Regions from separate parts of the Paraburkholderia sp. BR10882 genome, predicted to be linked through region 2. Evidence: riboswitches for the same ligand, from Rfam matches in the RefSeq annotation. Region 2 holds a riboswitch; each other region holds the start of a gene.

Region 1 (4,262 bases), on a different contig from region 2:
GAGCTTGGCCGCCGCGCCAGCCAGACCGAGCAGCACGGCCACGCCGAGCGAGAGGAGCGAAAGTTCGATGGTCTGGATCGTGCCGGCGAGCAGCACCGGGCCAAAGCCGTAAAGGATCACGCGCGTCTCCGGAACAAAGTTGTTTTGTCGTTTCGGGCGGCCTCGCGCGGCACGTGGGCGCCGCTGAAACCGATGAACTGGCGCGGATCGTCTCAGTGCAAAATGGATTGCTCAAACTCGTGCGGCGCGGATATTGCAGTGCAGCATTGCCGCGCGACGCGTCGGCGCGTGCGGATCAGGCCCGCACAGCCGCGGGCGCGATGCTTTTGAAAGGCGAAAAAAAATGCCCCGGCACGCGAGGCGCGCGGGGCATTTACGCAAGTTTGGGGTCGCTTTTTCGATAGGCGCGCGATGTGCGCACTGCGGCCCCGGCGGAGCTTATGCGGCGCGCGTTTGCGTGCCGCGTGCGCTGCCGGTACGGGCGTTCACGCCGAGCAGCTTTTCGGCGAGCGCGCCGAACAGCAGACCGATCGTCGTCCAGAGAATGAACTGCATGCCGATCGACACCGTGCGGAACTTCCACAGCAGCACGGCCGGGAACGCGGCGGGCACTTCGTTGATCGTCGGCAACGCGAGCTGGATCGCGCCGATCACGACGACGAACAGCACGAGCGCCACGACCGAAGCGTTCCAGAGGCCAAGGCGCGGCACGAACGCGGCGCGCACCTTGAGCGAGAACACCGACACGGCGATCGAGATCGCGATCATCAGGAAAAAGAGCCCGGTGCGATAGCCGATCGTCTCCGGGTCGCCGACCGAGGGCGGATTCGCCGGATACTTGATGTTCGGCACCAGGTAGATCGCGACGAACGCCGCGAGCGCGAGCCAGGCCGAGAGCGCGCGCGGCGAAAGACGCCCCACGCGACCATTGGCATACGCGAAGACGAGCGCAAAGAGTCCGCCGATCGACGCGCCATAGACCATCACGCCCGTGAAGAGACCGACGCTCGCCTGGGTCTTGCGGCTGACGATTTCGGGCTCGGGCGCTTCGCCCTTCGCGGCGTCGGCCTTCTCCTCGAAGGAGATCGCCTGATCGATTTGGGGCTCGCCCGCGATCTTCGCGAAGCCGAACGTGAGAAGTCCCGCGGCGATGCCTGCGAGCATGCCGCGCACCAGCAACTTGCCAACCATGGTCAGCTCCCGGTCAGTGGCAGGGGAAGCCGAGCAGATGGCGGCCGTCGTGAACGAACTCGTGGACGTACATGCCCGGGAAGATCGACGTGGCGCCCTGCTCGGCGCCCACGAAGTACAGGGCCAGCAGCAGCATCAGGCCGCCGAAGATCGCCCAGGGCAGGATGTCTCGCAGCGCAATGGGCGCCGGCGCGGCCGGGGCGTGCTGCAAGGGGAATGAGGTTTCGGACATGCTGACTTCTCCTGGGGTTACGCGCCCCGCTAGTCGTTGAAAGAGTGGTTCACGACGCGCAGGTCTGACTTCCGTTGCTTCGATGTTTTCGACGGCAAGCAGTTACAGTGGCGCGACCGCGCCGGACTTGCACCGGCTTCCGCGTGTCGTGGAGCCTGTATTCTACGCGCTGCGGCGGCCGGCCGCGGCCCGGATGTCAGCCAAAGAGTAGTGAAGCATAAGGAAAAGCATGTCGACGACAGTCTGGCTGGTGAGCCATGCGGCGAACGCTGCGCTGCGCTCGGGCACGTTCCCGCACGTGCCTGAAGTGCCTGTTGCGGGTGAAGACGCCGAAGCAGCGCTCGACGCGCGCGCACTCGAGGCGCTTGCCGCCTGGCGCGAGCGCTGGCACGCGGGGCTGGCCGGTGGTAATCGCAATGGCGAGGCGCCGCGCGCGCTCACGAGTCCCGCCGCGATCGCCTGCGCGAGCGCACGCGCGGCAGGCTTCGCCGGGGCAACGCCAGCTGAAGCGCTCGCCGAAGCCGCCTTCGGTGCATGGCAAGGCCAGCGCCTGACGGATCTCGCGCGTGAAGCGCCCGAGGCCCTTGCGGCCTGGACGCGCGATCCGGGCTTTCGGCCGCCAGGCGGCGGCGAATCGTTCGACGATGTCCGCACGCGCGTCGGCGCCTGGCTCGATGCGGTGCCCGACTCGGGGCACAACGTGGTCGCCTTCACGCACGCGAGCGTGATCCGGGCGGCGATTCTTCACGCGCTGGGCGCGCCGTCGGCGGGGTTTCGCTCGATCGAAATCGCGCCGCTTTCCGTGACGGCCCTACGCCGCACAGAGCACGGCTGGGTTTGGCTCGCGGCGTGAAGTGAGGACCGGAACGGCGCTACCGCCCTGCCCTCGCCGTCGCCGGCATTCTGGATCGGTAGCCAGAAGCGCTCTAGTCCAGCCCCAGCTGTGCCTTGATGGCCGGCATCATGTACTGCACGGCTGCGCGCCCTTCCTCGATGGCGGGCGCGGCGCGATGAAAGTCGAAAATCCCCATGCCGCCCAGGCGCGGCTGGATCAGCACGTCGGCGGGCTCGCCTGCCAGGCGGCTGCGCGTAATGCGCACCTGCATGATGTCGATGCTCTGGGCCACCGAACTCAACACGGAAGGCGCACGCGTGCTAGGCGGCGGCGCCACGCGCACGTCCGGACCGCCAGCCGCGCCGGGGCCTGCAGGCTGCAGCCAGCGCGGAAAGCGCTTGCCATTGCGGCGCAGGAGCGGTTCGGGCCCCGCTTCGCTGTTTTCGGCACCATTGGCGCCGCCGCTGGCCGCCACGGCGGCCGATGCCGCCGTGGCCGCGTCGCTCGCCTCCACGGGCAGCTCGCGCGGCATCGTGTCGATCGCACCGCCCAGGTCGCGGCCGTTGAGAATGTCGTGATTGAGGTCGATGGCGATCACGGTGTCGGCGCGCATCGCACGCGCGGCGGATACCGGCACGGGGTTGCTCAGTCCGCCATCCACGAGCCACACGCCGTCATGCCAGATCGGCGTGAAGATGCCGGGAATCGCGATCGAAGCGCGCACGGCGTCCACCACGCCGCCTTCGCGCAGCCAGACTTCGCGTCCCGTGTCGAGTTCGGTAGCAACCGCCGTGAACGGCAGCCTCAGGTCATCGATCGAGCGGCCGTTGAACTGGTGCGCAAACAGGTCGATCACTTTGCGCCCGCCGAGCAGCCCGCCCGAAAAACGCAAGTCGAGCAGGCGCACCACTGTCTGCCAGGTCAGCTTGCCTACCCAGTCTTCAAGCCAGTCGAGATCGCCGTTCGCGTACACCGCGCCGACGAGCGCGCCAATCGACGTACCGCATACCACGTCGGGCTTGATGCCCGCTTCCTCGAGCGCGCGAATCGCGCCGATATGCGCCCAGCCGCGCGCAGCGCCACCGCCGAGCACGAGTCCGACACGCTTGGGCCGTCGCCGGTTCATCATGCGCGCCTCCTTGCGTGGCCCTGGGTCGACTGAGTCAACGCAGTCAGCGACCGCGGATCACGTCCGAGCGCGAGGTCGTCGTGACCCGCCCGTCCGGTCCGAAATGCACATTGAAATACGCTTCGGGCGTCACGCCCCCTTCCAGCCACTTCCAGCTCCACACCGTCTCCTTCTTCAAGCGGTAGCCGGCCACTTGCCCGGGTTTACCGAGCAATCGCCGGACCTCGTCCTCACTCATGCCGACGCGGATCTTCGCGAAGTTTTCCGCAGTAAGCGCCTGAGTAATGGCCACGAGCCGCCCGTTCGGACCGATGTCGACCATCCAGGTCTTGAGGCCCTGCGGGCCGCGCGGATATTCGAGGCGGCGCGAGCCGTCGTCGAACACGCGCTCGGTCTCGGGCTTGCCCATTTGCTCGCGCACCTGCTCGAGCGTGGAAACGCCTGGCGTGAGGCCCTTGAGCAGCAGCGCGTCGGGCTTCACGGAATCGAAGAACGCCTTGAATCCCTGCCGGATGGTATCGAGCATGGCATCGAACTGGCGATCGTCGCAGCCGGAAAGCGTGAACGCCGCCGTGGCGGCGCACGCGAGCGCGAGCGAACGCGTGAGTGAAAACGTGGGCTTCATGTCCTTGCTAACGCATCAACATGGGCTTGCGTCTACGCGCGCCGATCCGGCGCGCATCGACATGCCCACAATGTACCGTCAATGGACCTGATCGTGCTGCGAGTCCCGCTTCGGGGTCGGCGCGCGTGCGGACACGCTCGCCGCGGCGGGCAGCGCGTCAGCAGTCTGCGCGGCCGCCTGCGCGCCGTGGCGCATGGTGCGACGCGTGCGAACGATTTCCGCAGCCTGCCACGAGAGCAGCGCGAGCACG
Region 2 (4,262 bases):
TTCGGCGACGAACGCCACGCGCTCGGCATCGGGCTGATAGCGCACGACATCGACCTGCGTCTCTTTGCAGTGGTATGCGAGGCCCTTGAAGCTGATCGCACGCGTAATCACGCGGCCGTCCACTTCGGGCAGCGCGATATGCATGGCGATGTCACGCGAATTCAGGCCGTGATTGTCCTTCACCCAGTCTTCGCGATTGCCGCCGCTCAGGATCACCTGGAGCACGGGCGCGTCGCCGGCGAGCGCAATCGGTTCGGGGTCGTCGAGCGACGAAGCCGCGAAGGCCGTGGTATTCAGCACGAGCGAGACGTCGTGCTCGGCCGCCAGTTGATCGAGCACGTCGCGGCTCAAAGTGTCCTTGAGCGACGTGATCGCAAGCGGCAGCGGGTTCAGGCCGCGCGCGAGCAGCGCGTCGATGAGGGCATCGAAAGCGGCGGTGTTCGCCGCCTGCAGATGCGCCTTGTAAAACAGCAGCGCGACGACCGGCGCGCCAGGTTGCCAGCGCGCGCGCCATTCGTCGATGGTCGCGACGTCGCGCTGCGGGCAATAGAGCGCAGCGGCGGGCAACGCAATGGGCGGCGCAGGCTCGCTGCCCCAGTCGAATGCGCGCCACGCGAGCGCACGCAGGAACGATTCGGCGTTGGCCGCGCCGCCTTCGCGCAGATAACGCCACAGCAAGCGGCAAAACTCGGGCTCGGCGCGGCTCTTCGCGATGAGATTGGGGTCTTCCTGCAAGTCGCCCGAAAACATCGCGAGCAGTTGCCCGCGGCGCTCGGCTAGCGAGACGACCTGCTCGATGCCATATGGCCAGTACGTTTCGCCGCCCAGATGATCGACCACCACCACGCGCGCGTGCTGCAGGACATCTTCGACGTAGAAGTCCACCGACGCGGGCTGGCGCAAATACGTGACGTTCGCAAGCCGCACGCTCGGAAAACCTGCGGGCAGGCGCGGCACGACGCTCGCCAGCAGCGCTAGCGTCGTGTCCGCCGAACTTAGCACGACGATCTCGGCGGGCTGCTGGTCGATCCGGATAACGCCCTGCGTGTCGTCGACGAAACCGCCTGGCGTAGTGCGCAGCAAATGCATGGGACTGCCTCGTCTAGCTGGGTGCGCTCACTTCGCGGCCGCGGTCTGCACATTCGCCAGTGCGATATCGAAGGCCGCTTGCAGCGTCGCGCCATCGAGATCCTCTCCGATCAGCACGAAGCGGCTCGCAAGCGGCTGCGCCGCGCTTTCCTGCTCGTTCCAGCGGCGGTCGAAATAGCTGTCGAAGCGGCGGCCCACGCCTTGAATCACGAGGCGCATGGGCGCACCCGGCAGCGCGGCAAAGCCCTTCACGCGATAGATCGTGTGCGCATCGACGAGTTGCTGCAGCGCCTCGATCACAGTCTCGCGCGAAGCCGCATTGCCCGACACCACAACCGAATCGAACTCGTCATGATGATGATCAGGATCGTCGGCGGAACCGTGATGGTCGTGCCGCAGATGAATGCTCTCCTCGGAGGCCGCCTCGAGCCCGAGCAGCGTATGCAGATCGAGCTTGCCGTGCTGCGCGCGCACGATCTTCACCTGCGGCGGCAGCTCTTCGCGCAGCTCGGCGATGAGCGCGTCCTGGCCCGCAACGTCCAGCAGATCGGTCTTGTTGAGAATGACGAGGTCGGCGGCCGAAAGCTGGTCTTCGAACAGCTCGTGCAGCGGCGACTCGTGATCGAGGTTCGGGTCGGCGCGGCGCTGCGCGTCCACGGCCTGCGGATTTTCGGCGAACTGCCCGCTCGCGGCGGCGGGGCCGTCCACCACGGTCACGACCGCATCGACGGTGAACGCGTTGCGAATCGACGGCCAGTTGAACGCCTGCACGAGCGGCTTGGGCAGCGCGAGACCCGAAGTTTCGATCAGCACGTGATCGACATCGCCGCGGCGTTCGAGCAGTTTCTCCATCACGGGGAAGAATTCTTCCTGCACGGTGCAGCAAAGGCAGCCGTTCGCGAGTTCGTAGAGCTGGCCTTCCGTTTCGTTGCCGTTCTCGTCGCAGCCAATGCCGCAACCGCGCAGAATCTCGCCGTCGATACCGAGTTCGCCGAATTCGTTGACGATGACCGCGACGCGCAGGCCGCCCGCGTGCTGGAGAATGTGACGCAGCAGCGTGGTTTTACCGCTGCCGAGAAAGCCCGTCACGATCGTGACCGGAATCTTGCGCATTTGCATGAAGTGCTCCTTCGGCGCCAGGCCGTATCGAGGGGCATGGTGCGTCGCGCCTGCCGTTCGTGCGGGTGCCGTGTTGCGCACACGCGCGTATCCATGGAGACGCTGTCACGCGCAACGATTCAACAACCTGCAGGGGACGAACGACCAGAAACGCACCCAGGCCTCGCCCGGCTGACGCATGAAAATCACGGACCCGGCACCGCATCCCCGCAGCACGAATCCCACGTATCTGGCCGGTATCCGGACTGACGAAACACCGCTTCGCCTTCCCGCGCGAGCGGCCTTGCGGCCGGCTTGCACAGTGGCGTGGACTGCGTAAAGCATGGAAGCGGTTTGCGGCATTCGTGCGAACGCCGCGCTCGTTGTACCGTTGCGGGTGCAGTTCAGGTTGGCCACGCCCGAGGCGGGATGGCTCCCTGATTCCCGTTTAACTGCGCGCGCATTATGAATCGCGCGCGCGAGCACCAGAGTGCGTGCGAGTGTAGGCGCGGGGGGCCCGTGCGTCAAGGAAGGCGTGGGAAGCCGCAAAAGCGTGTGCTATCGTAGCGCGCATCCGGCGCCCGCCGGAACGCGACGCTTTTGCTCGTTTTGCCCCTGCGGTCACGCCTTCGATCGACGCCCTCGCCGTGAATCCTGCCGAAAATCGCGCCTCGGGCGCAGCCTCATTCGAAGCCACGCCGGAACCCGCGCAGCGCGTGCCGCCGCTTGCGCTCGGCATCGGCTGCCGGCGCGGCGTGACGCTCGCGCAGGTCGAAGCCGCGGTGCGCGCTGCGCTCGACGCGTGGCCGCTCGACAGCGTTACGGCCGTGGCAACGCTCGATGCAAAAGCCGGCGAACCCGGCTTGCAGGCGTTTTGCGCGGCACATGCGCTGCCGCTTCAGACGTACACGCGGGAGCAACTCGCCGCGACACCGATACTGGCGCCACCCTCCGCAGCCGCGCAAGCGCAGTTCGGCGTAGACGGCGTGTGCGAACCCTGCGCGCGTCTGGCGGCGGGCGGCGCTCCGCTCGTGCGCGGCAAGCTGGCGCTCGACGGCGTGACGGTCGCAATCGCAGGCATTCTGCCAAACGACGCAAATGCGGACGCGATAGCGCCGCAACCAAACCAATCCCGATGATGAAAACCGATCCCGAATCGCACCAACGCATGACGCAACGCCGCCGCGAAGGCCACGAGAAGAAGCAGGCCGCCGCGACGCACGAAAAGGGCCTGTTGATCGTCAACACCGGCAACGGCAAGGGCAAGAGCACGGCCGCGTTCGGCATGGCCGTGCGCATGCTCGGCCACGGCATGAAGCTAGGCGTCGTGCAGTTCATCAAGGGCGCGCTGCACACGGCCGAACGCGATTTCCTCGGCAGCGTTGCGCACTGCGAGTTCGTGACGATGGGCGACGGCTACACCTGGAACACGCAGAATCGCGACGGCGACATCGCCACCGCGCGCAAGGGCTGGGACGAAGCGAAGCGCATGATCGAGAGCGGCGAGTACGCCATGGTGATCCTCGACGAACTCAACACGGTGCTCAAATACGAGTACCTGCCGCTCGACGAAGTGCTCGGTGTGATCGCCTCGCGCGCGCCGCACGTGCACGTGGTCGTGACGGGTCGCCATGCGCCCGACGCCCTGATCGAAGCGGCCGACCTCGTCACGGAAATGCGCCTCGTGAAGCATCCGTATCGCGAGCAAGGCGTGAAGGCGCAAAAGGGCGTGGAGTTTTAAGCGCATGAGCGCAACGGTTGCCTGCCCCGCGCTCTTCATCAGCGCGCCCGCTTCGGGCCAGGGCAAGACCACGCTCACGGCTGGCCTCGCGCGACTGCATCGGCGCGCGGGCCGACGCGTGCGCGTCTTCAAGACCGGGCCGGATTTTCTCGACCCGATGATCCTCGCACGCGCGAGCGGCGCGCCCGTGCTCTCGCTCGACCTGTGGATGGTGGGCAAAGAAGCGTGCCGCGCCCTGCTCGCGCAGGCGGCGCGCGACGCCGACCTGATCCTTATCGAAGGCGTGATGGGCCTGTTCGACGGCACGCCGAGCAGCGCCGATCTCGCGACCGAG
Region 3 (4,262 bases), on a different contig from region 2:
CGCGCATTCGTCCACGACCGCGACCGACCGCTTTGCCGACTATGCGACCAACAAGTCGGAGTTCGCGCGCCGCATGACGTTCGGTTTCAGCCAGATCGAATCCACCGAAGCGCCGCCCGTCGTGCCCAAGGGCGCCGAGGTACTGCTCGAAACGCGCTTCCCGTACCTGAGCGCCGACCAGCGCCGCATCGTGCTGAAGACGACCGAAGTCGTCTCGGGCTATCCGGTCATGGACGACGCCGAGGGCTGGGGCCGTCTGAACATGTTTAGTGCTGCAGATGGTTATGGTGCGTTCAACGGCAATGTGATCGTGGCGATGGACGCGACCCAGGGCGGCTTCAACGCCGCCGACACCTGGCGCAACGACATCGCCGGCTCGGGCAAGCTCACGCTGCAGGGCAGCGGCACGCTCACGCTTGCGGGCAATAACAGCTACACGGGCGGCTCACAGGTGAGCGGCGGCATGCTCGCTGCAGCGTCGACCACGGCCTTCGGCAACGGCGACGTGTACGTCGGGTCCGGCGGCGGCGTGACCGTGGCGACGAGCGCACCGTTGACGGTGGCGGGCAAGTACACGCAGCTCGACGGCACGACGCTCGAACTCGATATCGACGGCAACGGCGGCGGACGCCTGCGTGTGGGCGGCCAGCTCACGGTGGCGGGCGGCACGCTGCATGTGAAGTTCGTGAACGGCTATACGCCGAAAGTGGGCGACACGATCGACGTGATCGACGGCAACGGCGCATCGGTGAAATTCGCGACCGTCACTGTCGATGGCTTCAAGGCCACGCCCGTTTATTCTTCGACCGGCGTTTCGGTGAAGCTCTCGGCTTCGTGACGTAGCCACGCAGTATAAAGGCCCCGAATCGCAACGGTTCGGGGCCTTTTTTACGCATCAGAAGCGATGCCGGATGCCCGCGGCCACGAGCACCTGGTTGCGGCCGCCCGACGGGTCGCAGGTGTTGATCATCGCAAGCGCACCGGACGACGCGCGCTGATAGATCGCCTCGGTATAAACGTCCGTGCGTTTGGACAGTTGATAGCCGGCCTGCAGCGCGCCTTGATGCCAATGCGCGGAGGTCGTGCCCGTGTAGGCATACATGCCCGCGAGCGAGAACGCGGGCGTCACCTGCGATAGCGCATTCACTTCGTAATTGCTGAATGCGATCGAAGGCAAGGGCGCGCCGCCGTCGGCCTCGCTGACACCGGTATGAATGGAACGCGACCAGGCCGCGCCAAGCGTGACGTCGCCCAGCGCGTAGCTCATGCCCGCGCCGATGATGTCTTCGCGCTGCACCGCGACCTCGGTCGGCACGAGGCCCGCACCCGGCAGCACCGACGTCTCGTACGCACCCACCGAAGAGGCGCCGCGGCCGTTGATGTGCATCCACGCCACGCCTGCGCTGAACGGGCCGCCTTCGTAATGGACGCCGAAGCCGTAAGCGCGATTTTGCGCGAAGCGCCCCGCCTCGTTCGAAAACGCGTACATCGCGCCGGCGCTGAAACCACCGTACGTTGCGCTCGCGTACTTCACGGCGTTCGAGGCGAGCCACGAATTGTTGGCGTTGTCGTTGTCGAACGGATGCGCGAATGCCGTGCCGCCCGCGCCGCCCGTTAGCGTGAACGGGGCGAAGTAGTCGTGCATCGTGTCGTACTGGCGGCCTAGCGTGATCGTGCCGAGTCGTTCGGATTGCAGACCAACGTAGAACGGATGGTCGTTGAAGGCTTCGCCAGAGGTGGCCGAGAAGCCGCGCTCGAGGCGAAAGATCGCGGCGTTGCCGCCGCCGAGGTCCTCAGTGCCCTGCAGGCCCCAGAAGCTGCCGTCGACAAGACCCGAGCCTGCACGATATTGGGTGCGGCCGCCAACGTCGCTGACATAGTCGACGCTCGCGTCCATCTCACCGTACAACGTGACCTGCTGCGCCGAGGCGCCAGCGCCGGTGAATGCCAATGCCGTCCCACCCAGGACGGCGAGAATGTTCTTGTTCATGAGTCATCTTGTTTGTGTAGGTGGGATTGTGTGGACGAGCGCCGTCCGCCCCCGCTCGATGCGGCGAGGACGTAGCGAGGTCTGATTTCTGGCTCGATTGACAGCCGGTCACAGTGGCGCGACCGCGCCGGATTCTCACTGGCTTCCCTGCTGCGTTTCGCTTGTGCAGCGCCTACGCGCGAAAAACAGCCGCAAGGATAGCGTAAGTTGCGGGAGCAGCCAAACCGGGTGTTTTTGCCACACGACGCTCGTCAAAGGTTGACGCACCGAATGCGCGGCCCTTACCCTTGCGCCCTGATGGTTCCCGGCGACGGGATCAAAAGGGAACGCAGTGCAAGACTGCGGCTGCCCCCGCAACTGTAAGCGGCGAGTCCATGCCAGAGAAGGCCACTGGGAAACCGGGAAGGCCGGCTGCGGATGTCGACCCGCGAGCCAGGAGACCTGCCATCAACCGAGTCCAGCAGCCGCAGCGGGCGGGGATCCCCGATGCGCAAGCACCGCCCGCGTGGCGATCGCCCGTTGCACGGACAGCCCGTATTTCAGGAGCTGTTTCCAGCCATCGCATCATGAAGTTTCGCCAATTCGTATTGACTTCCGCCGCGCTCGCCTGGGCGTGGCAAACCGCGCATGCCGCCGACGCCGCCGACGCCGCCGACGCCGCCAATGCATCGTCCGCCCAGGCGCGGCAGCAAGCCGGCGGCGACACCACGCTGCCCAATATCCTCGTCGTGGGCGACGCGCAGCATCTGCCACAATCGTTCGATCAGCGCTACGCAACCACCCAGGTGCTTACGCGCCAGGACCTCGAACGCGTGTTCCCCGTCGACCCCAGCATCGCGCAGGCGCTCGCCACGCTGCCGGGTGTCACCGTCTCGCAGACCGGCGGCCCAGGGTCGTACACGGGGGTGAGCATTCGCGGCTCGTCGGCCGACCAGGTGGCCGTGTTCATCGACGGCATACGCATAGGCTCCGTCACCACGGGCACGGCTGAATGGGCCGATCTGGCGACTGCCTCGTTCGACCGCGTCGAGGTGATCTCGGGCCCCGCGGCCGCCTCGTTCGGCGCGGACGCCATGGGCGGCGTCGTGCAGCTCTTCACGCGCCATGCGTCGAACCAGCCGAACCAGACCACCGTCTCGTTCGGCGGCGGCTCGAACAAGACCTTTGACACGCAGGTGCGCACCTCGGGCACAATCCCATCGACAGGACCGCTTTCCGCACTGAGCGGCCTCACCTACTCGCTGGGCCTGCACGACTACAACACGGCGGGCATCGACGCGACGCAGCCCGGGGCCTACGGCCACGAAGACGGCCGCAATCCATACCACGCGCAGAACCTCGACGCGCGCCTTGGCTACGCGCACGACAACTGGTCGATCTCGACCTTCGCGCTCTACCACCGCTCCGATCTCTCCTACGACAACGCGGGAGGCAACGACCGGCAGCGCGACACGCAGCTCACGACCGGTCTCGCGTTCCACCTCGACATCACGCCGACCACGCAGTTCGACCAGTCGGTGGGCTACGCGACGGACCGTCAGTTCCTCTATTCGAACGACCCGACGATCCCGACCGACGAAATCGACTCGACGCGCTTTTCCACCTCCACGTCGATCACGCATCAGGAAAGAGGCCATACGCTCTTCGGCATGCCGCTCGACGGCGAGACCAAACTCGCCTACGACTACACCCGCGAGCTGGCGTTCCTGCCGGTGGATGTGCCGGGCGGCCTGCCCGCGCGCAACGATTCGGCCGTGTCGATGCATCAGTCGACCACGCTCGGACCCGTCACGCTGTTTCTGGCGGGGCGGCACGAAATCGTGCAGGGGCAATCGGTGAATACGGGCAACGTCGCGCTCTCGTGGGCCATCACGCCGGTCTACACGGCGCGCGTTTCGTACGGCAATGCGTTCCGCCTGCCGACGTTCAACGACCTCTACTATCCGGGCTACTCGAATCCCAACCTGCTGCCCGAGCGCAGCGACTCGGTCGAAGCCGCGCTCGATGCCACCACGTCCATCGGCACGTTCACGGCGGCCGTGTACGACACGCGCGTGCACGATCTCATCACGTACAACTCGCAGACCTTCCTGCCCGTGAACGTGGGCCGCGCGCACATTCAGGGTCTCGACCTCTCGTACAAGGGCACGCTCGGCCAGTACACGCCGGTGAGCCTCACGGTGGGGATTCTGAATCCGCAGGACGTGACCGACCAGACCTGGCTCAATCGCCGCCCGCGCCAGACGGTGAGCCTGAGCGTGGATCACACGTG

The links. A riboswitch is a leader RNA that binds a small molecule or an ion and turns the genes downstream of it on or off. The one in region 2 is predicted to bind cobalamin.
Region 1: it holds a riboswitch for cobalamin, as region 2 does, so the genes downstream of both, AB3X99_RS03460 (CbtB domain-containing protein) here and cobW (cobalamin biosynthesis protein CobW) in region 2, are expected to answer to the same signal.
Region 3: it holds a riboswitch for cobalamin, as region 2 does, so the genes downstream of both, AB3X99_RS23350 (porin) here and cobW (cobalamin biosynthesis protein CobW) in region 2, are expected to answer to the same signal.

The regions. Positions count from the first base shown of each region.
Region 1 covers NZ_JBFPKP010000001.1:746,134-750,395, reverse strand. Annotated here, with positions in the region: gene AB3X99_RS03470 (ABC transporter permease) at 1-120, opposite strand, end outside; gene AB3X99_RS03465 (CbtA family protein) at 439-1,191, opposite strand; gene AB3X99_RS03460 (CbtB domain-containing protein) at 1,205-1,423, opposite strand; cobalamin riboswitch at 1,463-1,608, opposite strand; gene AB3X99_RS03455 (histidine phosphatase family protein) at 1,653-2,276, shown strand; gene AB3X99_RS03450 (patatin-like phospholipase family protein) at 2,350-3,387, opposite strand; gene AB3X99_RS03445 (hypothetical protein) at 3,431-4,012, opposite strand; gene AB3X99_RS03440 (lysylphosphatidylglycerol synthase domain-containing protein) at 4,091-4,262, opposite strand, start outside.
Region 2 covers NZ_JBFPKP010000017.1:49,556-53,817, forward strand. Annotated here, with positions in the region: gene cobN (cobaltochelatase subunit CobN) at 1-1,089, opposite strand, end outside; gene cobW (cobalamin biosynthesis protein CobW) at 1,117-2,202, opposite strand; cobalamin riboswitch at 2,422-2,692, opposite strand; gene AB3X99_RS31380 (cobalamin biosynthesis protein) at 2,835-3,326, shown strand; gene cobO (cob(I)yrinic acid a,c-diamide adenosyltransferase) at 3,326-3,928, shown strand; gene AB3X99_RS31390 (cobyrinate a,c-diamide synthase) at 3,933-4,262, shown strand, end outside.
Region 3 covers NZ_JBFPKP010000009.1:182,048-186,309, forward strand. Annotated here, with positions in the region: gene AB3X99_RS23345 (phosphatase PAP2 family protein) at 1-838, shown strand, start outside; gene AB3X99_RS23350 (porin) at 896-1,990, opposite strand; cobalamin riboswitch at 2,047-2,181, opposite strand; cobalamin riboswitch at 2,272-2,454, shown strand; gene AB3X99_RS23355 (TonB-dependent receptor) at 2,557-4,262, shown strand, end outside.